2 regions of the Pantoea sp. R13S299 genome follow, and region 1 is predicted to be linked to the other one. Evidence: predicted binding sites of a transcription regulator. Region 1 holds the regulator's gene; the other holds the start of a gene.
What was found. The regulator PurR, encoded in region 1, represses purine synthesis genes. The targets are predictions, from matches to a motif close to CANGCAAACGTTTGCNTG.
Positions count from the first base shown of each region.

Region 2: cvpA (colicin V production protein) is a predicted target of PurR. The motif match lies at 3,153-3,170, and genes of this name have one in related genera.

Region 1 is NZ_JBLYEF010000001.1:985,352-992,955, reverse strand. Features, by position in the region: gene ACN1CO_RS04875 (TetR/AcrR family transcriptional regulator) at 1-523, shown strand, start outside; gene ACN1CO_RS04870 (alkene reductase) at 575-1,672, shown strand; gene gloA (lactoylglutathione lyase) at 1,789-2,196, shown strand; gene rnt (ribonuclease T) at 2,317-2,985, shown strand; gene ACN1CO_RS04855 (Grx4 family monothiol glutaredoxin) at 3,029-3,364, opposite strand; gene ACN1CO_RS04850 (C40 family peptidase) at 3,730-4,539, shown strand; gene ACN1CO_RS04845 (YnhF family membrane protein) at 4,587-4,676, opposite strand; gene purR (HTH-type transcriptional repressor PurR) at 4,958-5,983, shown strand; gene punR (DNA-binding transcriptional activator PunR) at 5,980-6,885, opposite strand; gene punC (purine nucleoside transporter PunC) at 6,993-7,604, shown strand, end outside.
Region 2 is NZ_JBLYEF010000001.1:1,963,103-1,970,706, reverse strand. Features, by position in the region: gene accD (acetyl-CoA carboxylase, carboxyltransferase subunit beta) at 1-833, shown strand, start outside; gene folC (bifunctional tetrahydrofolate synthase/dihydrofolate synthase) at 928-2,196, shown strand; gene dedD (cell division protein DedD) at 2,186-2,968, shown strand; gene cvpA (colicin V production protein) at 3,234-3,719, shown strand; gene purF (amidophosphoribosyltransferase) at 3,757-5,274, shown strand; gene ACN1CO_RS09340 (UbiX family flavin prenyltransferase) at 5,387-5,956, shown strand; gene argT (lysine/arginine/ornithine ABC transporter substrate-binding protein ArgT) at 6,216-6,998, shown strand; gene ACN1CO_RS09330 (histidine ABC transporter permease HisQ) at 7,178-7,604, shown strand, end outside.

The DNA of each region.
Region 1 (7,604 bases):
CGGCTTTACCGGAATGGGCCTCAGCGAACTGCTGACGCAGGCGGCGGTGCCGAAAGGCTCCTTCTACTACTATTTCCGTTCTAAAGAGGCGTTTGGCGTGGCGTTACTGGAACGCTACTTTGCGCGTTACCTGCAGGATGTAGAGTTACAACTTAACCAGACTGACGGCACGCCGCGTGAGCGCCTGCTTAATCATTTTCGTGCTGCCGTTGAGCTGTTTGTACAGCAGGGCCATATCGTCGGCTGTCTGGGTGTCAAAGTCTCCGCTGAGGTATGCGATCTCTCTGAGCCGATGCGTGACGCACTGCAGCAGGGTGCAGGAAAGATTACCGCGCTCTATGCCAGAACGCTGATCGCCGCTGAACAGCAGGAGCCGCTGAGCCTGCCGCAACCTCCCGCACAGATGGCGGAGTTGCTGTCGCTGCTGTGGCTCGGTGCGAGCCTGCAGAGCAAAATTTCCCGCGAGGCGCAGCCACTGCGTCTGGCATTGAGTACCATCGAACAGTGGCTTAAAAGCCACTGATTTTTAAAAAACGTATTTGTAGACGACTGGTCTACTAATCAGGAGCTCTATATGGCGAGTACCCAGCTGTTTCGTCCGCTGAAAGTCGGCGCAATTACCGTCCCAAACCGCGTATTTATGGCACCGCTGACCCGTCTGCGCAGCATTGAGCCAGGCGACATCCCTACCCCGATGATGGCGGAATATTACCGTCAACGCGCCAGCGCCGGTCTGATCATCACCGAAGCGACCCAGATCTCTTTCCAGGCGAAAGGCTATGCCGGTGCGCCAGGCTTACATACGCAGCCACAGATTGCAGCGTGGAAAGTGATTAACGAAGGCGTGCATCAGGCTGGCGGTCACACCGCAGTACAGTTATGGCACACCGGTCGTATCTCTCATAACAGCGTGCAGCCGGAAGGCAAAGCACCGGTCGCGCCATCAGCAATTGCTGCCGGCACCCGTACTTCACTGCGTGCTGAAGATGGCAGCGTCTACCGCGAAGATACCTCAGTGCCGCGTGAACTGACCGTGCCAGAGATCAAGCAGATCGTGGCCGATTTTGGTCAGGCTGCGGCCAATGCCCGTGAAGCGGACTTTGATTTGCTTGAGCTGCACTCCGCGCACGGCTATCTGATGCACCAGTTCCTGGCGCCGGGTTCAAACCAGCGTACCGACGAATATGGCGGCAGCATCGAAAAACGCGGTCGCTTTGCGCTGGAAGTGGTTGATGCGGTGATTGCTAACTGGTCAGCCGATCGCATCGGTATTCGCGTCTCGCCTATCGGCAGCTTCCAGAATCTGGACAACGGTCCGGACGAAGAAGAAGCGGCGCTGTGGTACATCGGCGAGCTGGCAAAACGCAACATCGCCTATCTGCACCTTTCAGAGCCAGACTGGGCCGGTGGTCAGCCTTACACTGACGCCTTCCGTCAGAAAGTGCGTGATCTGTTCCCGGGTGCCATCATTGGTGCCGGTGCCTATACCGTTGAGAAAGCGGATGATCTGATTGGTCGCGGTCTGATCGATGCGGTGGCGTTTGGTCGTGATTACATTGCTAACCCGGATCTGGTTGAGCGTCTGCAGCAGGATGCCCCACTCAATCCACAGCGTCCTGAAAGCTTCTACGGCGGCGGCGCTGAAGGGTATATCGACTACCCGACGCTGTAACCGTTTTAGGCTGCCGTCCGGGACGATGGCGGCAGCCATTATTCAATGGCGATTTTCATCGCTATACTTATCGCCTGGGTCATCCGGCGATGGCATTTTATTTCAAAGAGGATGTTATGCGTTTACTTCATACCATGCTGCGCGTTGGCGATCTGCAACGTTCTATCGATTTCTACACCCGTGTGCTGGGAATGCGCGTGCTGCGTCAGAGCGAAAACACCGAATATAAATATACCCTGGCCTTTGTGGGCTACACCGACGAGAGCGAAGGTGCGGTGATCGAGCTGACCTACAACTGGGGCGTCGATAAGTATGACCTCGGTAATGCCTATGGTCACATTGCGCTGGGCGTTGATGACGCAGCAGCAGCCTGCGAACGTATCCGCAAAGATGGCGGCAACGTGACGCGTGAAGCGGGTCCGGTTAAAGGCGGCTCCACCATTATTGCCTTTGTTGAAGATCCCGATGGCTACAAAATCGAGCTGATCGAAAACAAGGATGCCGGTAACGGCCTGGGCAACTAAACCTGCCCCTCAGCCTGCCCGCCCGGGTGGGCTGAATCCCCTTCTCTTCGCTTCATCTGCTGCACCCGGCCCCGTTTTTTGCCATAATACGCGCTGCCCTTTTTCTGCAACGAGATCCTGATGTCTGAATCGAATTCCCCTAATGCACTCAATCAACGTTTCCGTGGCTTCTATCCGGTGGTGATCGACGTTGAAACCGCCGGTTTCAATGCGCAAACCGATGCGTTACTGGAAATTGCCGCTATCACGCTGAAAATGGATGAAGAGGGATGGATTCAGATCGACCAGACGCTGCACTTCAACGTCGAACCTTTTGTCGGTTCGCTGCTGCATCCGGAAGCGCTGGCCTTTACCGGTATCGATCCGAGTAATCCGCTTCGCGGCGCAGTTAGTGAATATGATGCGCTACACGCCATTTTCAAAATGGTGCGCAAGGGCATTAAAGACAGCGGCTGTAATCGCGCCATTATGGTGGCGCACAATGCCACCTTCGACCTGAACTTTATGTCAGCGGCGGCGGAACGTGCCAGCCTGAAGCGCAATCCGTTTCACCCGTTTGCCACCTTTGATACCGCAGCGCTGAGCGGACTGGTGCTGGGTCAGACGGTACTGGCGAAAGCCTGTATTGCGGCAGGAATGGAGTTTGATAGTACGCAGGCGCATTCGGCGCTTTATGACACTCAGCAGACGGCAACGCTGTTCTGCGAGCTGGTGAACCGCTGGAAACGGTTAGGTGGCTGGCCACTGCCCTTCGCGGAAGGTGATGCAGAAGCCACGACATCCGCATAAGGGATGCCGCAATGAAAAAGGCCGACATGATGTCGGCCTTTTTTTATTCTGCTTCTTTAAACTTTTCTGCAGTCTCTTTGATCAGCGTCTGCAGTTCACCACGTTGTAACATCTCAACGATAATGTCGCAGCCACCGACCAGCTCGCCATCAACCCACAGCTGCGGGAAAGTTGGCCAGTTAGCGAATTTCGGCATCTCGGCACGAATGTCCGGGTTCTGCAGAATATCCACGTAAGCAAAACGCTCACCACAGGCTGACAGCGCCTGTACCGCCTGTGCAGAGAAACCGCAGCTAGGCAGTTTCGGGGAACCTTTCATGTACAGCAGGATCGGGTTTTCTGCGATCTGGCGCTGAATTTTTTCTACAGTACTCATTATTGCCTTCCTTAATTCGTCACTTCGTGTTTGTTTATTGTAGCGACTTCGCAGCGTGACTGAAAATGAGATTTTGACCGCTGCCCGATTAAATCGCCATCATTGTTAAGTCCCGCTTCGGGACGCCTGATTTCCTGATTATTAACAGCTGGTAACAGTTTAATAATTCGTAATAATTTCGTTGATATAAGACGCTGAAAATGTTCATTTTCAACGCGATTACGTGGGTTGCAAAGATTAATATTAAAAGGCATTACAGTTTTTAAACGAACTGGACTAGAATGGCCTGGGCGCTGATCCTGGATCAGATTAATCTCAACTTTGTCGCGGTGCGTAGTGGCCCTGACAACTTAACTAATCAACGGACTATGCGTTTAATCATTACGCTTTTCATGCTGGCCTTTGCGCAACTGTTTTTCAACGTCGCTGCTGCTTCCCCGCACGCGCCGGTGAACGTCAGTACGCATAAAGCAGAAAAAAAGAGTGCGCGCGACGATGAGCGCCGCAAGCGTCGCCAGGTAAAAACGGTGACCAAAAAAACTCGCCTCAGCCCTGTTCAAAAACTAAAAACGAAAAAACAGAAAAAAGTCGAACTCACTGCTAAACAGACGCCTGCTAAGAAGACCTCGCTTAAAACCGCCCGTATCAGCAAAACCAAAGAAAAAAATAAAGAGAAGAAACGCTATGGTCATCAGCGCCAGCTGAAAACGGCTGAGATCACCACCAGCGAGCCGGGCACGATTAAAATGAGCAAATCCCACCGTCAGCGTTATCAGAAGGCACGCGAAACCGCGATGACCAAGCTGATGGGCCAGTTAGGTAAACCTTATCAGTGGGGCGGCACCTCACCCCATACCGGTTTCGATTGCAGCGGTCTGGTCTGGTACGCCTATAAAGATCTGGTGAAGTTTAAGATCCCGCGTACCGCTAACGAGATGTATCACCTGCGTGACGCCGCGCCCATCAAGCGTGAGTCGCTGGAGAAAGGCGATCTGGTCTTCTTCCGCATTAACGGTCGCGGTACGGCTGACCACGTCGGCGTTTACCTGGGCGATGGTAAGTTTATTCAGTCGCCACGTACCGGCAAAGATATTCAGATCAGCGCATTAGGGGAAGATTACTGGCAGCGCCACTACATCGGTGCCCGTCGGGTGATGACGCCGAGAACCATTCGCTGAGCAGCAGTTCAGTCAGAAAAAAGCCGGGATAATCCCGGCTTTTTTTATTAGTGCAGAATGGCAGTAAAACTAAAGGCCACAATCATCAGCAAACAGCCCACGGAGGTCATTAACGCCAGTTTCAGATCGGTACTCATTGCTTGCTCCTTAGTCATACAATTTATAGGGATATGGCATTTTCCCACACGACCCGGTAAAAATCTCGTTTTATCCGTCCAGCCTTGTTAGAATCCCGCCTTTGTTGCGCAACGCGCGCAACTCTGATTCCGTTTGCGCATCTTTTAAGACGTTTATTCTCCGCCAGCGGCCTGTTTACCGGCCAGAAAAGCTGCATTTTTGCGGAAAAAACCCTGAGCAGACGCAAACGTTTAACACTACGCTTATCATAGAGTTAGATAAGCACTGGAGTCCGATTTTCATGGCAACAATTAAAGATGTGGCAAAACGCGCCGGCGTCTCAACGACCACCGTTTCGCACGTCATCAATAAAACCCGCTTTGTCGCTGAAGAGACGCGCAACGCGGTCTGGCAGGCGATCAAAGAGCTACACTACTCGCCGAGCGCCGTCGCGCGCAGCCTGAAAGTGAACCACACCAAAACGCTGGGCCTGCTTGCCACCTCCAGCGAAGCGCCCTATTTCGCTGAAATTATTGAAGCGGTTGAAAATCACTGTTTTGACAAAGGCTACACGCTGATTCTGGGTAATGCGCATAACGATCTGCAAAAACAGCGCGCCTATCTCAGCATGATGGCGCAGAAACGCGTCGATGGTCTGCTGGTGATGTGTTCTGAGTATCCGGACGACCTGCTGCAGATGCTGGAAGAGAACCGCAATATCCCGATGGTGGTGATGGACTGGGGCGAGTCGCGCGCCGACTTCACCGACACGGTGCTGGATAATGCCTTCCAGGGCGGCTATCTGGCGGGACGCTATCTGATTGAACGCGGACACCGTGATATTGGTGCAATCCCCGGCCAGATGGAGCGCAACACCGGTGGCGGACGCCATGCCGGTTTCCTGAAAGCGCTGGAAGAAGCAGGTATTCAGCCGCGCGCCGAATGGATTGTGCAGGGTGACTTCGAGCCGGAGTCAGGCTATCAGGCGATGCAGCAGATCCTGTCACAGAAACAGCGCCCGACGGCGGTGTTCTGCGGCGGTGACATCATGGCGATGGGCGCGATTTGCGCCGCCGACGAGATGGGCCTGCGCGTCCCGCAGGATATTTCGGTGATCGGTTATGACAATGTGCGCAATGCCCGCTATTTCGCACCGGCCCTGACAACCGTGCATCAGCCTAAAGCCCAACTGGGTGAAAAAGCGCTGGATATGCTGCTGGACCGCATCACCAGTAAGCGTGAAATTTCACAAACGATCGAAGTCCATCCCACGCTGATTGAACGCCGTTCCGTGGCCGATGGTCCGTTCCGCGATTATCGCCGCTAATCCTCGCTTAACCACTCCTGATTAAGCGTTTGCGCATCACCCAGATAGCTGAGCAACCAGCCTGTCGCCGGTGATGCGCGATCCTCAGCCCAGCTGACGCAGCAGGGGCTATCCGGAAATGCCACTGGCAGTGTCAGTTCCACCAGATCGCCGCTGTCGAGCAGGGGTCTGGCAAGATGACCCGGCACCATCGCCACACACAATCCCGCCTGCACGCACTCCAGACCGGTCTGCCATTCCGGCACCACCAGCCTGCGCTGGTTATCCAGCGTCCATGTCATACGGCGCGGCAGCGCTCGCGAGGTATCTTCCAGCACCAGTGAAGGCCAGCTACGCAGCGTGTCATCATCGATCTGGCTCGCCTGCGTTAATGGATGATCGGGCGCGACCACGCAGCGCCAGTTGAGGGTGCCCATATCGCGAAACGCAAAACGTCCGCCCACCGGAATTGCCTGGGTGGCCCCAATCGCGACCTCCACCCGACCATCGGCCAGCGCATCCCAGACGCCGTTAAAGACTTCATAGCTGATGATCAGCTCCATATCGGGGAAGTGCCGATAGAAATCTTTGACCAGTTGCCGGGTGCGCTGAGGTTTGGCGATACGGTCAACGGCAATGCTGAGCTGCCCGCGCCAGCCGTTGGCGAGCTGCTGACACTGTCGCCGGGTGGCAAGCATTTTTTTGATGACGCTGCGCCCTTCCCGGACAAAATGCTCGCCTGCCGGAGTGAGAACCACTTCGCGATGCTGACGCTCAAACAGCGGCACTGCCAGCCAGTTCTCCAGCTGGCGCACCGTGTAGCTGATGGCAGAGGGCACCCGATGTAACTCCTGCGCGGCCGCGCTGAAGCTGCCCCCACGGGCGACCGCGTCAACCACTTCTAATGCATATTCTGACCACATAATCTGCCTTCAAAAATTTTAACAGCAATCGGCAAATATTACCGTTTCACAGCAGCAAACGCACCTCTTACACTCTGCCGCGTTTATCCTGCAAATATGAGAATGAGATGTTGTCGAATAAAGGATTTATGCCTTACCTTGCCCTGCTGAGCATGCTCGGCTTTTTAGCCACGGATATGTACCTGCCCGCCTTTGGTGCGATGCAGCAAACCTTTAATACCTCGCCCGGCCTGATCAGCGCCAGTATGAGTCTCTTTCTGGGAGGCTTCGCCACAGGTCAGCTCTTCTGGGGACCGCTCTCCGACCGCATCGGCCGTAAACCTGTGCTGCTAGCCGGACTGGTGATGTTTGGCATCGGCTGTGCGGGCATGCTGTGGGTGAATGATATTTATCTGATGCTGGCGCTGCGCTTTGTGCAGGCGATTGGCGTCTGTGCTGCGGCCGTGAGCTGGCAGGCACTGGTGGTGGATCGCTACCCTGCTGCGCGTGCCAACAAAGTCTTTGCCACCATTATGCCGCTGGTTGCGCTCTCTCCGGCACTGGCGCCGTTGTTGGGTGCCTGGCTGATAGGCCACTTCCACTGGCGTTCGATTTTCCTGGTGCTGACACTGATTGCGGTGGCATTAATTATGACCACGCTGCGTCTGCCCACCGTTCGTAAAGTTGCAGGTGAAAAAAGGGCGCAGCCGGGCTTCTTTACTCTGCTGAAATCGCGGGTC
Region 2 (7,604 bases), 980 kb from region 1:
AGTGTGACAGCTGTGGTCAGGTTCTCTACCGCGCCGAGCTGGAGCGTAATCTTGAGGTCTGCCCGAAGTGTGACCATCACATGCGGATGCACGCCCGTGAGCGCCTCGGCAGTGTCCTCGATCAGGGCACGATGGTTGAGCTGGGTAGTGAACTTGAACCTAAAGACCTGCTCAAGTTCCGTGACTCCAAAAAGTACAAAGATCGTCTGATCGCGGCCCAGAAAGACACCGGTGAGAAAGATGCGCTGGTGGTCATGAAAGGTCAGCTGCACGGCATGCCGGTTGTTGCGGCAGCCTTTGAATTTGCCTTTATGGGCGGTTCAATGGGTTCTGTGGTCGGTGCGCGTTTTGTACGTGCGGTTGAGCAGGCGTTAGAAGATAACTGCCCGCTGATCTGTTTCTCCGCCAGCGGCGGGGCGCGTATGCAGGAAGCGCTGCAGTCGCTGATGCAGATGGCGAAAACCAGTGCGGCACTGGCAAAAATGCGTGAGCGCGGTCTGCCTTACATTTCCGTGCTGACTGACCCGACCATGGGTGGCGTTTCGGCCAGTTTTGCCATGCTGGGCGACCTCAATATCGCGGAACCTAAAGCACTGATCGGCTTTGCTGGTCCACGTGTGATTGAGCAGACCGTGCGTGAAAAACTGCCGCCGGGCTTCCAGCGCAGTGAGTTCCTGATTGAAAAGGGCGCGATTGATATGATCATTCGCCGTCCGGAAATGCGCTACAAACTGGCAAGCCTGCTGGCAAAAATGATGAACCTGCCGGCACCGCTGCATGACGGTGAACAGTCCGCTCCTGCGACGACTGAATCGGAAAGCAACGAGGCCTGACAGGAGATAGAGAGGCGCGCCCGCCGCGCCTCTTACCAATGCACCGTATACCGCAGCACCAGTCTGCCAGGTATAAATAAGCAAAACGGGACATATGGACAATCTTCACCTTCCTCAAGCCACGTCGCCTTTGGCCACGTGGCTTTATTATCTTGAGCACCTGCATACTCAGGCCATCGAACTGGGTCTGGACCGTATTCGTCAGGTAGCGCTTCGTCTCGACCTGCTGAAACCCGCTCCTTTTGTCTTTACCGTGGCCGGTACGAATGGCAAAGGCACCACCTGTCGCACTCTGGAAACGCTGCTGATCGCTGCGGGCTACCGCGTTGGCGTTTACAGCTCGCCGCATCTGGTGCGCTACACCGAGCGTGTTCGGGTTCAGGGCGGGGAATTGAGTGAAGCGCAGCACTGCGCCAGCTTTGCGGAGATAGAAGCCGGTCGTGCCGACATTTCGCTGACCTATTTCGAATTTGGTACGCTCTCTGCGCTGAATCTGTTCCGCCAGGCGCAGCTGGATGTGGTGATCCTGGAAGTCGGCCTCGGCGGACGACTGGATGCCACCAACATAGTGGATGCCGATGTCGCCGTAGTCACCAGCATTGCACTGGACCACACCGACTGGCTGGGCCCGGATCGCGAAAGCATCGGACGCGAGAAAGCGGGTGTCTTCCGGGCGGGGAAACCGGCGGTAGTCGGTGAACCCGATATGCCACACAGCATCGCTGTGGTCGCGCAGGAAAAAGGCGCTCAGCTGTTACAGCGCAACCGCGACTGGTCCTGGCACACGCAGGCCGAAAGCTGGTCGCTGCGTGATGCGCAGGGCGAGCTGAACGATCTGCCGCTGCCCCAGGTGCCGCTGCCTAACGCGGCGACCGCGCTGGTGGCGCTGCGTGTCTCCGGGCTTGAGGTCAGTGAGGCGCAGATTCGTGCCAGCCTGCCGCTGGCGATGCTGCCAGGGCGTTTTCAGACTATTAGCGAATCACCGCGCGTGATTCTGGATGTCGCCCATAATCCGCATGCGGCGACTTATCTGGCGTCACGGCTGGCGGCTCTGCCGAAACACGGCAAGGTGCATGCCGTTGTTGGCATGCTGCATGATAAAGATATCCCCGGTACGCTGGCGGCGCTGGCACCCATGGTGGATGCCTGGTACTGCGCACCGCTTGACGGTCCGCGCGGCGCCAGTGCTGAGCAACTGCTGGACTGTCTGTCGCAGGGCGAAGCCTTCAGCTCGGTTGAGCTCGCCTGGCAGCACGCACGCCAGCGGGCCGCGCCGCAGGACACTGTGCTGGTCTGTGGTTCATTCCACACCGTGGCGCAGGTCATGGAATCGATTGAAACGGAGAAAGGACGTGGCAAGTAAGTTTCAGAACCGTTTAGTCGGCACCGTCATTCTGGTCGCCGTTGGCGTGATTGTGCTGCCAGGGCTGCTGGATGGTCAGAAAAAGCATTACAAAGAGGAGTTCGCCGCCATTCCGCTGGTGCCGAAACCTGACGATCAGCAGGACAGCGAAATGGTACCGCCGGTAACCCAGTCGCTGCCGTCTCAGCCGCCGGAAGGCGCGGGCAATGCGGTCAGCAGCAGCAATGGCAATGGCAAAACCAATGCCACGGCAGAGCAGGGGCGGACTCAGCCGGAGGAAGATAGCGATCCGGTCGTGGTCTCGCCGCCGCCGGTTCATCAGTCTGTGCCTGCACAGACGGTGACGAAGCCGAAAGTGACAGAGCAGCAGAAACCTAAAGTCACTGAACAGCCTAAGCAGAAGCCGGTCGAACAGCAGAAGCCAAAAGTTGTGGAACAGCCTAAACCGAAGCCGGTTGAACAGCCTAAAGCGGTCGAACAGCCGAAGCAGGAAGAGGCGCCGAAAGCCGCAGAGACGACGGCACCGGCAGGGCAGGCTTATGTGGTGCAGTTAGGTGCGCTCAAAAACGCCAGCAAAGTGAATGAGATTGTCGCGCAGTTGCGGCTGTCGGGCTATCGCGCCTTTACCGTGCCTTCAACGCCGGTACAGGGTCAGATTACCCGCATTTACGTCGGGCCGGATGCCTCGAAAGCCAAAATGCAGAGCGCAGTTGGCGAGCTGAAAAGCATCTCAGGACTGGGCGGTGTTGTGAAACCGTACAGCGCCCGTTAAAACCGGCGATTGGCGCTGCCGATAGCAGTAACAGGCAGCGTCTTTTGCCCGGCGTTCAGCGATTTCAGAGCACGATGTCGCGTAAAATATTGACGATTTTCAATGGCCTGTCCGGCTGAGAATCACCCGGGCGATTGAGGTTTTTTTCATCGCCGTATTTATGGATGCAGAAAAAGAAAACCGCTACGCAAACGTTTTCTTTTTCTGTTAGAATGCGCCCCGAACTGGATGCAGGGGTGCAATTGCACTGGCGCTGGAAGAGTTCATGATCTGGATTGATTACGTCATTATTGCGGTAGTTGGTTTTTCGGCTCTGGTCAGCCTCGTCCGTGGGTTCGTCCGGGAAGCCTTATCTCTCGTTACCTGGGGATGTGCGTTTTTTGTCGCCAGTCATTACTACGCCTACCTTGCAGTCTGGTTTACAGGTTTTGACGACGAACTGGTTCGTAACGGTATCGCCATTGGTGTGCTGTTTGTGGCTACCCTGATTGTAGGGGCTATTGTGAACTACGTTATCGGCACGCTGGTGGAGAAAACCGGCCTGTCGGGAACCGACCGGGTGTTGGGAGTCTGTTTCGGGGCGTTGCGTGGGGTGCTGATTGTAGCCGCCTTGCTGTTCTTCCTTGATACATTCACTGGCTTTTCCAAAAGTCCGGACTGGCAACAGTCTCAACTCATTCCCGAGTTCAGTTATATCATCAGGTGGTTTTTTGATTACCTGAAAAGCACGTCGAGTTTTTTACCCCGGTGATGTGACCGGGAGTGCGGCTTAATGAGGAAATGACAACATGTGCGGTATTGTCGGTATCACCGGTTTCATGCCGGTCAACCAGTCGATCTATGACGCGTTAACGGTGCTCCAGCACCGCGGGCAGGATGCCGCAGGCATTTGTACAATCGATGCGCTGAAATGTTTTCGCCTGCGAAAGGCAAACGGCCTGGTCAGCGACGTTTTCGAAGCACGCCACATGCAGCGTCTGCAGGGCAATATGGGGATCGGTCACGCGCGTTATCCCACCGCGGGAAGCTCCAGTGCCTCTGAAGCGCAGCCATTTTATGTAAACTCCCCGTACGGTATCACCCTGGCGCACAACGGTAACCTGACCAACGCCCACGTGCTGCGTAAGCACCTGTTTGAAAAGGGCCGCCGTCACGTTAACACCACCTCAGATTCTGAAATCCTGCTGAACATCTTTGCGCAGGAGCTGGATCGTTTTCAAAACGATCCGTTGCAAGCCGACAACATTTTCGCTGCGGTGGCTGCCGTACATCAGCAGGTACGCGGTGCCTACGCCGTCGTGGCGATGATTATCGGTCACGGCATGGTTGCCTTCCGTGATCCCAACGGCATCCGTCCGCTGGTACTGGGCAAGCGCGTTATCGCTGATGGTCGCACCGAGTATATGGTCGCCTCCGAGAGCGTGGCGCTGGATACACTGGGCTTTGAATTCATCCGTGACGTCGCACCGGGTGAAGCGGTGTATGTCACTGAAGCGGGCCAGCTCTCTACCCGTCAGTGTGCTGAAAACCCGAAAAGCAATCCGTGCCTGTTCGAGTATGTCTATTTTGCGCGTCCCGACTCATTCCTGGACAAAATCTCCGTCTACAGCGCCCGTGTCCGTATGGGTACCAAGCTGGGCGCGAAAATTGCCCGCGAGTGGGAAGATCTGGATATCGACGTCGTGATTCCGATTCCGGAAACCTCTACCGATATCGCGCTGGAAATTGCCCGTATCCTTGACAAGCCTTATCGTCAGGGCTTCGTGAAAAACCGTTACGTTGGCCGTACTTTTATCATGCCGGGACAGCAGTTACGTCGCAGCGCGGTACGCCGCAAGCTCAACGCTAACCGCGCTGAATTCCGTGATAAAAACGTCCTGCTGGTGGATGACTCCATCGTGCGTGGCACCACCTCAGAGCAGATCATTGAGATGGCGCGTGAAGCGGGCGCAAAACGGGTTTATCTGGCCTCTGCTGCACCGGAAATTCGTTTCCCGAACGTCTACGGCATTGATATGCCGAGCGCCACGGAACTGATTGCACACGGCCGGGAAGTGGAAGAGATTCGCCAGCTGATTAAAGCCGATGCGCTGATTTTCCAGGACCTGGACGATCTGATTGAAGCGGTGCGTGAAGAGAATCCGGACATTGCTCAGTTCGAATGTTCGGTGTTCAACGGGATTTACGTGACGAAGGATGTCGATCAGCAGTATCTGGAGTATCTGGAGTCGCTGCGAAACGATGATGCCAAAGCGCTTCAGCGCCAGAACGAAGTCGAAAACCTTGAGCTGCACAACGAGGGCTGATACGTCTGACAGGCGGGCAGCATAAAGCAGGGCGGGAGCAATCCCGCCCTGTTTGTTTTCAGAAACCCGCTGGCCGCGTATGATGGCGCATTGGCTGACATAAGGTTGGAATATGAAACGACTCATCATTGGCATCTCTGGCGCAAGCGGGGTGATCTATGGGGTGCGCATGCTGCAGGTGTTGCAGCAGGTGGAAGAAGTAGAAACGCATCTGGTCATGAGCCAGGCGGCGCGTCAGACGCTGAGTCTGGAGAGTGATTATTCGCTGCGTGACGTGCAGGCGCTTGCCGATGTGGTGCATGACGTGCGCGATATTGCAGCAAATATCTCGTCGGGTTCGTTTAAAACGCTGGGCATGGCGATTTTACCCTGCTCAATGAAAACGCTTTCAGGCATCGTCCACAGTTACAGTGACTCGCTGCTGACCCGCGCGGCTGACGTCGTGTTAAAAGAGCAGCGCAAGCTGGTGTTGTGCGTACGTGAAACCCCGCTACACGTTGGCCACCTGCGAATGATGACTACCGCTGCCGAATTGGGTGCGATTATCATGCCGCCGGTGCCGGCATTTTATCACCGGCCTGAAACAATCGATCAGTTGATCGACCAGACCGTTAACCGGGTTATCGACCAGTTTGATATCGAATTACCGGAAGATCTTTTCGCGCGCTGGCAGGGTGCATAAAGTTCCGCTGGCGCACTTATTTAGTGCATAAGCGCGCCTCGGATCACTCTTCGTGCATTTGATGCACCAAAAGTTAACAACGTCGCTTTTTCTCTTTCACCACACTGCTATATTCCCCTCACAAACACAGCGTTTTCGCCTGTCTGACATCACGCTAACAGCGTGGATAACTTGCAGATCTGGCATGAAACATGCAAATTACTTTGCGCAAACACATCACGAACCACATAACAAAAAGCACTTCACTTGAGGGTAATCTATGAAAAAGCGTGTTCTGGCTCTTTCCCTGATGCTGGGCTTATCCAGTGCTGCCAGCGTCTTCGCGGCAGTGCCGGGTTCAATCCGCATCGGCACAGACCCAACTTACCCACCGTTTGAGTCGAAAGACGCGCAAGGCAAGTTAGTGGGCTTCGATATCGACCTCGCTAACGAAATCTGTAAACGTATTCATACCCAGTGTACCTATGTTGAAAGCGACTTCGATGCGCTGATCCCCTCGCTGAAAGCGAAGAAAATTGATGCCATCATCTCCTCTCTTTCCATCACAGCAAAACGTCAGGAAGAGATCGCCTTCTCGGAAAAACTCTACGCCGCTAATGCGCGTTTAGTCGCACCGAAGGGATCGAAAATTCAGCCGACCATCGAGTCTCTGAAAGGCAAGAATATCGGTCTGCTGCAGGGCACCACGCAGGAAACCTATGCCAATCAGAACTGGCGGCCAAAAGGGGTTAACGTCACCCCTTATGCTAACCAGGATCTGGTTTATCAGGATCTGAATGCCGGTCGTATTGATGCAGCCTTCCAGGATGAAGTGCAGGCCAGCGAAGGTTTCCTGAAACAGCCAGTCGGTAAAAACTACGCCTTCGCGGGTCCGGCCGTGAAAGATGACAAGATCTTTGGCGTCGGCACCGGTATGGGACTGCGTAAAGATGACAGCGAACTGAAAGCGGCCATCGACAAAGCCTTTACTGACATGCGTAAAGATGGCACCTACGACAAGATTGCGAAGAAATACTTCGATTTCAATGTGTACGGCGACTAACCATCCTGTCGCTTTACCCTCTGTATCCGTTTTATCGGGACTGAGCCGGTTCTGCCTGGTGCAGAAACCGGCGCCGTCCCGCTGATGGCGGATAGCATCTGCAACGGAGTGGTAAAGCTAAACTGCCCGTCTCGCTTGCGGGCAGCGTTTCGTTTTCACCCCACGACAGGACCCTCTCGATGCTGTATGGCTATTCTGATGTAATTCTCCGGGGCACGCTGGTGACGCTGGAGCTGGCTCTCACCTCCGTCGTGCTGGCAGTGCTGCTGGGCCTGATTGGCGCAGGCGCGAAACTGTCGCGCAGCCGGCCACTGGCGATGATTTTTGAAGGCTACACCACGCTAATCCGTGGCGTGCCTGACCTCGTACTGATGCTGCTGATCTTCTACGGTCTGCAGATTGTCCTCAACCAGATAACCGATGCGCTCGGCATGGCGCAGTTTGATATCGATCCGATGGTGGCCGGTATCATTACGCTCGGCTTTATCTATGGTGCCTACTTCACCGAAACCTTCCGCGGGGCCTTTATGGCCGTACCGCAGGGGCAGATTGAAGCGGCCACCGCGTTCGGTTTTACTGGCGCGCAGGTGTTTCGCCGCATTCTGT